Regions from separate parts of the Streptomyces sp. NPDC046860 genome, predicted to be linked through region 2. Evidence: riboswitches for the same ligand, from Rfam matches in the RefSeq annotation. Region 2 holds a riboswitch; the other holds the start of a gene.
The links. Region 2 has a riboswitch for S-adenosylmethionine ahead of thrC (threonine synthase). Riboswitches for the same ligand answer to the same signal wherever they lie in the genome.
Positions count from the first base shown of each region.

Region 1 (3,676 bases), on a different contig from region 2:
GTCCTCCGCCTCCGGGTCCTCGGACGTGCTGGAGCGGCTCGGCGTCAATCTGGAGCTGACCCCGAAGCGGGTGGCCGAGGTCGCGGAGGAGGCGGGGATCACCTTCTGCTTCGCGGTGAAGTTCCACCCGGCCCTGCGTCATGTCGGCGCCGCCCGCGGCCAGTTGGGTATCCGTACGGTCTTCAACGTCATCGGTCCGCTGACCAATCCGGCGCGGGTGCGGTCGCAGGCGGTGGGCGTGGCGAACCTCGCCATGGCGCCCATCGTGGCGGGCGTCTTCGCCGAGCGCGGCAACTCCTCGCTGGTCTTCCGCGGCGAGGACGGTCTGGACGAGCTGACCACGACGTCGCCCTCGCGGGTGTGGATCGTGCGCGACGGCAAGGTCACCGAGGAGGTCTTCGACCCGCGTGACGTCGGCATCGAGCTGGTGCCGGTGGAGGCGCTGCGCGGGGGAGACCCGGCGTACAACGCGATGGTGGCCCGGCGGGTGCTGGAGGGGGAGACGGGAGCGGTACGGGACGCGGTGCTGCTGAACTCTGCGGCCGCGCTGGTGGCGCTGGACCCGACCGGGGAACCCCTGGCCGACCAGCTCAGGGCGGGCATGGCGCGCGCCGCGGAGTCCATCGACTCCGGGGCCGCCGCGGGCACGCTGGAGCGCTGGGTGGCCGCCAGCAACCGGTAGCGGTGCGGCGGTCCGGCGCGGCGGGGAGCGGTCGCTCCCCGCCGCGCCGTCGTTCCGGCATCCGGACGCCGGTTGCGCCCGGCGATCAGCCCGGCTAGCTTCCCTTTCAGGTCATGAGCGACAGCCATGCGGCCCCGGCCGGCTGTCCGGCAACCCTCCGTCCGTGGCGGGGTGCTCCGGGTGAGGACCAGGCCGCAGCCCACAAGGTCTGCGGCAAGCGCGGACCCCTCGAGAACCAGGGGTCCTGGTCGTACGAGGGAGCCTTTCTCCGTGAGCAAGCGAATGCGATAGGGCCGCCGAGCCCCGCCTCCGCACACCCTTCTCTCTTCTCCACGCCTTCCGGAGCCGTGTCGCCGCATGCCCTGCGCGCCCGGTCTCTCCGGCCTGCCTCACGGGAGTCCAGCCATGTCCGTCTCCACCGCTTTCGCCCCCGCCCCCGCCCCGGCCGCCGCCACCGGGGCCGTGCCCGCCCCGCTGCCCGTGCTCGGCCGGGACGTCACCGTGCCGCTCGTCACCGGGGGCGAGGTGGGCTACGCCGCGCTCGACTACGCCGCCAGCGCCCCCGCCCTCCAGCGGGTCTGGGACGACATCGCCGCCTACGCCCCGTACTACGGCAGCGTGCACCGGGGCGCCGGGCACCTCTCGCAGCTCTCCACCGAGCTGTTCGAGAACGCCCGCCGCACGGTCGCCGACTTCCTCGACTGCCGGGACGACGACCAGGTGATCTTCACCCGGTCCACCACGGACTCGCTGAACCTGCTGGCCCGCGCGCTGCCCGCCGGGTGCGAGGTGTTCGTCTTCGAGACCGAGCACCACGCCGCGCTGCTGCCCTGGCGCGCGGCCGACGTGACCTTCCTGGACGCCCCCAGGTCTCCCGCCGCCGCCGTGCGCACGCTTCAGCGGGCCCTCGCCGCCCGCGACACCGCCCGCCCCGCGCTGGTCTGCGTCACCGGCGCCTCCAACGTCACCGGTGAGCTGTGGCCGGTGCGCGAGCTGGCGGCGGCCGCACGCGCGTCCGGCGCGCGGACCGTCCTGGACGCCGCCCAGCTGGTGCCGCACCAGGCGGTGAGCGTGCGCGAGCTGGACGTCGACTGGGTCGCGTTCTCCGGGCACAAGCTGTACGCGCCCTTCGGCTCCGGCGTGCTGGCCGGGCGGGCCGACTGGCTGGGCGCGGCCGAGCCGTACCTCGCGGGCGGCGGCGCGAGCCGCACGGTGGCCCGGGGAGCCGACGGCGGGGTGGAGGTGGAGTGGCAGGACGGGGCCGCCCGGCACGAGGCCGGGTCACCCAACGTCATCGGCGCCCACGCGCTGGCCTCCGCCTGCCGGGCGCTCACCGAGGCCGGCCCCGAGGCCCTCGCCGTCCGCGAACGGCACCTGCTCGGGCTGCTGCGCGCGGGCCTGGCCGAGGTGCCCGAGGTGCGGGTCCTGACCCTGTTCGGCGAGGACGCCCCGCGGGTCGGCGTCCTCTCCTTCGTCGTGGACGGCTGGAACAGCTCCCACCTCGCCGCCGCCCTGTCCGCCGAGTACGGCATCGGCGTGCGCGACGGCCTCTTCTGCGCCCACCCCCTCGTCCACGCCCTCCTGGGCACGGACCCCGCCGGGCGGGCCGGCTGCGGCACCGGGAGTCTGAACGCCGTCCGGGTCAGCTTCGGCGCGGGCACCCCGGACGAGGACGTGCTCCGGTTCGTGACGGCGGTGCGCGAGCTGGTCACCCGGGGCGCGAAGTGGACCTACCGCACGGAGAACGGCCGCTGCGTCCCCGAGAGCTGAGGGACCTTCAGGAGTCCAGGCCGATGGCGAAGGCCGCTTCCAGGTCGTGCTGGGAGTAGGTGCGGAAGGCGACGTGGGTGTCGGTGCCCTCCACGCCCTGGATCTTGCTGATGCGGCCGGGGATGACCTCGGCGAGGTCCTCGTGGCGGGCCACGCGGACCATGGCGATCAGGTCGTAGGTGCCGGTGACGGAGAAGACCTCGCTGACGCTCTCCAGCGCCGCGATCTGCTCGGCGATCTCCGGAATCCGGTCGACGCTGGTCTTGATCAGGACGATCGCGGTGATCACGGCTGGTTCTCTCCCTTGGACGCCGTAGCCGGGGCGGGCCCAACTCTAGCCTCGCCCGGCCCGTCCTTCGCGCGCTGCTTCCTCCCGTAGCGCAGCCAGGCGTAGCCGAAGCCCAGGAAGAAGCCGATCACATGGGCGAGGTAGGCGACACCGGGGCCCTCGGGCGCCCGGCCCGCCGCGTACCACTGGAGCCCGGCCCAGAAGGGCAGCACCACCCAGGCCGGGAAGCGCAACGGGAGGAAGAAGAGGAAAGGGAGGAGACTGGTGACACGGGCCCGCGGGAAGAGGTGGAGGAACGCGCCGAGCACCGCCGAGATGGCTCCCGAGGCACCGACGAGGGACTGTTCGGAGTCCGCGTTGGCCAGCGCGTACCCGAGCAGGGCGAGGTAGCCGCAGCCGACGTAGAACAGGGTGAACTCGACGCGGCCCATCCGTTCCTCGGTGAGCACGCCGAAGACGAAGAGGAAGAGCATGTTGCCGAGCAGATGCACCCAACTGCCGTGCACGAAGAGCGCGGTCAACGGGGTGAGCGACTCGCGCACCGGCTCCGCGAAGAGCCCGGCCGGGATCACCCCCCAGTGCCGGAAGTACGCCCGCTGCGCCGCGAGCAGCGCCTCCCCCGTGCCGTACGCGCGGGTGAACCCGGAGGCCGGGCCCAGCAGGAAGATCAGGCAGCACAGGGCGATGAGGCCGTACGTCAGCGGCGCCGGGGTGCCCCGGACCGCCCTGACGGTCCGGGCGGCGGTCGTGCTCCACTCTCTGATCATGAATACAGAGCATGACGTAACCGGACGCACTGGTACAGACCGCCTCGCCGCTTCGGACGGGCGGGCGGTGAACACCCGGCAGGCCGTAGGGTTACGGCCACACGCGCCGGGACCCGGCGCGCGACCACCGGGGACGGCCTCCGCGGCAGGTCCCCGGTGACGACCCGA
Region 1 covers NZ_JBEYXQ010000005.1:200,516-204,191, reverse strand. The annotation lists gene trpD (anthranilate phosphoribosyltransferase) at 1-682, shown strand, start outside; SAM riboswitch class IV at 792-908, shown strand; gene ABZ898_RS10140 (aminotransferase class V-fold PLP-dependent enzyme) at 1,088-2,452, shown strand; gene ABZ898_RS10135 (Lrp/AsnC ligand binding domain-containing protein) at 2,460-2,741, opposite strand; gene ABZ898_RS10130 (rhomboid family intramembrane serine protease) at 2,738-3,508, opposite strand.
Region 1: linked by a shared signal. The riboswitch ahead of ABZ898_RS10140 (aminotransferase class V-fold PLP-dependent enzyme) and the one ahead of thrC (threonine synthase) in region 2 are both predicted to bind S-adenosylmethionine.

Region 2 (3,676 bases):
CGCCGGTGTCCGCCTCCGGCAGCAGCCCGCCGCCCGCGCGCCGCACCGCCTCCCGGTCGCCGTCCCCGAGCGCGGCGCACACCCACACCGCGTCGGTGTCCGGCCCGATCGCCGACAGACCGGAGACGAGACCGCCGCCGCCCCGCCGGGAGCCGAGCGCCCCGTCCGGACCCACCGTGTACGAAACCGGGCCGCGATTGGACGCGACCAGCACCTCGGCACCCTGCGTTGAAGCCATGGTCCTCAACCTAGCCCGGCCCCCGAACGCTCAAACGTACGCGCGACCGGCGAGCCGACCGTATACGGCCCGGCTCAGGCCACCCTCCGCGCCGCGTACTCCGCGATCTCCGCCATCGGCGGCCGCTCCTCGGTGTCCACCGAGTAGGTGCGCGGCTCGAAACCGCTCACCCCCCGCTCGAACTGGGTCAGCGCGGGCCGCACCAGATGCCCGCGCGCGAGCCGGAGCTGCGCGGTGCGGTAGATCGCGGCGGCCATCCGGCCGAGCGCCTGCCCGTCCTGGTGCCGGTGCTTGCGCACCCCCACGTCCACCTGGGCCAGCGCGTCCAGCCCGACCAGGTGCAGCGAGTCCACCAGCATCCCCAGCTCGACCCCGTACCCCACCGGGAACGGCAGCCGCTCCAGCAGCGAGCGGCGGGCCGCGTACTCCCCGCCGAGCGGCTGCACGAACCCGGCGAGCTGCGGCCAGTGCAGGTTGAGCAGCGGGCGTGCCATCAGCTCGGTCACCCGTCCGCCCTGCCCGGCCGCGCCGCCCAGCGGACGGTCGTACATCGCCTTGACCAGGTCGATCCCCGGATCGGTGAGCAGCGGGCCGACGATGCCGAGCACGAAGTCGGACGAGAACTCCTTCAGGTCCGCGTCCACGAAGGCGACGATGTCGCCGCTGGTCGCCAGCAGGGAGCGCCACAGCACCTCGCCCTTGCCGGGCACGGCGGGCAGCCGGGGCAGGATCTCGTCCCGGTGCACCACCCGCGCGCCCGCGGCGGCCGCCACCTCGGCGGTCGCGTCGGTGGACCCGGAGTCCACCACGACTATCTCGTCCACCAGCGGCGCCTGGGAGACCAGGTCGTGCCGGATCACGGAGACGATCTCCCCGACCGTGGACTCCTCGTTCAGCGCGGGCAGCACCACGGACACGCGCTGTCCGGAGCGCTGCTTGGCTGCCAGGACGCGGTGCAGCGGTCGGTCGGCCACGGACCATGAGCGGGTGGCCAGCCAGCGCTCGGTTTCCTCCAGCATGGTCAGCGGCTCCTCACTGTGGGGGTGTCCCTGCGCGGACGGCCCCTGTCGGGGCCGGTCCCCGTCTGATCCATCTCGCGGTTCGGACGACACCTTCAACTCTCCTGGCCTTCGGTTACAGTCTTGAACAACGCCGATGACCATCGCATGTCGAGGCCAGAGGACGTTCACAACCGAATACCGCTCATCCAGAGGGGCAGAGGGAAACGGCCCGATGAAGCCCCGGCAACCCTCCAGCCGGTCTCGTGCGCGCACACAGCGACACCGCGAGGCTCCCGGCTAGGGAAGGTGCCAAATCCGTCTCACGGCGAGATGCGTCGTGAGGAAGATGAGGAGAAAGGGCCTCGCCTCCATGGCTGTGCAGACTGTCGCATCCCCCACCGTCGACCTCGGTCCCGCCGCCGCTCTGAGCTGCCGGGAATGCGGACACCGCGTCCCGCTCGGCCCGCTCTTCGCCTGCGAGGAGTGTTTCGGGCCGCTGGAGATCGCCTACGACTTCTCCGCGTACGACACCGAGAAGCTCCGGGCGCGCATCGAGTCCGGTCCGGCGAACATCTGGCGCTACGCCCCGCTGCTGCCCGTCCCCGCCGACGTGGCGGACAAGCCGAACCTCAACCCCGGCTGGACCCCGCTGGTCAAGGCCGACCGCCTGGCCGCCGAACTCGGCGTCACCGGCGGGCTGTACGTCAAGGACGACTCCGGCAACCCGACGCACTCCTTCAAGGACCGCGTGGTCGCCCAGGCGCTGGAGGCCGCCCGCGCCTTCGGCTTCACCACCCTGTCCTGCTCCTCCACCGGCAACCTGGCCGGCGCGGTCGGCGCCGCCGCCGCCCGCGCGGGCCTGCGCTCGTGCGTGTTCATCCCGCACGACCTGGAGCAGGGCAAGGTCGTCATGGCCGCCGTCTACGGCGGCGAGCTGGTCGGCATCGAGGGCAACTACGACGACGTGAACCGCTTCTGCTCCGAGCTGATCGGCGACTCGGCCGGCGAGGGCTGGGGCTTCGTCAACGTCAACCTCCGGCCGTACTACGCCGAGGGCTCCAAGACGCTGGCGTACGAGATCTGCGAGCAGCTCGGCTGGCGGCTGCCGGACCAGCTCGTGGTGCCGATCGCCTCCGGCTCCCAGCTCACCAAGATCGACAAGGGGCTGAAGGAGCTGATCGCGCTCGGCCTGGTCGAGGACAAGCCGTACAAGATCTTCGGCGCCCAGGCGGAGGGCTGCTCGCCGGTGTCGGCCGCCTACAAGGCGGGCCACGACGTGGTGCGGCCGCAGAAGCCGGACACCATCGCCAAGTCCCTCGCCATCGGCAACCCGGCCGACGGGCCGTACGTGCTGGACATCGCCCGCCGCACCGGGGGCGCGGTGGAGGACGTGACGGACCCGCAGATCGTGGACGCCATCAAGCTGCTGGCCCGCACCGAGGGCATCTTCGCCGAGACGGCGGGCGGGGTGACGGTCGGCGTCACCCGCAAGCTGGTCGAGTCCGGCGCGCTGGACCCCTCGCTGACCACCGTCGTCCTCAACACCGGCGACGGCCTCAAGACCCTGGACGCGGTCGCCGGCACCGGTCTGACCGCGACCATCCGCCCGAACCTGGACTCCTTCCGAGAGGCTGGCCTCGCATGAGCGTGACCGTTCGCATCCCGACCATCCTGCGCACCTACACCGGCGGCCAGGCCGAGGTCGCCGCCGAGGGCGGCACGCTCGCGGAGGTCATCGAGGACCTGGAGAAGCACCACACGGGCATCGCCGCGCGTGTCCTGGACGACCAGGGCAAGCTGCGCCGTTTCGTGAATGTGTACGTCAATGACGACGACGTGCGTTTCGAGGGCGGACTTCAGACCGCCACCCCCGACGGCGCGGGTGTCTCCATCATTCCGGCCGTCGCCGGCGGCTGATAATTACCTTCGGTAACCGCGGTTACCCGCTGTTCATCGAATGGCCTTCTCCGTAAGAGAAACGGAGGGGGCCATTCTGTGTGATTGAGCGCGGTAGAGTTGGGGAACGCGCTCCCGGTCCGGCGGGCCGGGCGCCCTTGATTCATGCCGCCAGCCCGACAAGAAGCAGCCAAAATGCGCGGGTAATGTGCGGCTTTTGTTGTTTTTATGGGGCCCGTCTTGCCCCGAATTCGGCCGAATTTGCGGCAGATTCCGGACTGTGTCCGTCCAGAATTCTCGTCCGATTGACCTGTTGCAGACGGCAGTTGGACAGATACATTCAGCCGCGGTCGACGCGTTCCGGCGCACGCCCCCGACCGTTTGGGGGGCGAGGTCTGACCCAGGTCCGCGAGGTGTGGATCTGCGCAAGGGCCAGTAATAGGGGAGTTAGCCATGGCTCAGGGCACCGTCAAGTGGTTCAACGCGGAGAAGGGGTACGGCTTCATCGCGGTCGACGGTGGTGCGGACGTCTTCGTCCACT
Region 2 covers NZ_JBEYXQ010000016.1:107,545-111,220, forward strand. The annotation lists gene ABZ898_RS22370 (trehalose-6-phosphate synthase) at 1-238, opposite strand, end outside; gene ABZ898_RS22375 (glucosyl-3-phosphoglycerate synthase) at 313-1,257, opposite strand; SAM riboswitch class I at 1,439-1,592, shown strand; gene thrC (threonine synthase) at 1,610-2,884, shown strand; gene ABZ898_RS22385 (MoaD/ThiS family protein) at 2,881-3,156, shown strand; gene ABZ898_RS22390 (cold-shock protein) at 3,589-3,676, shown strand, end outside.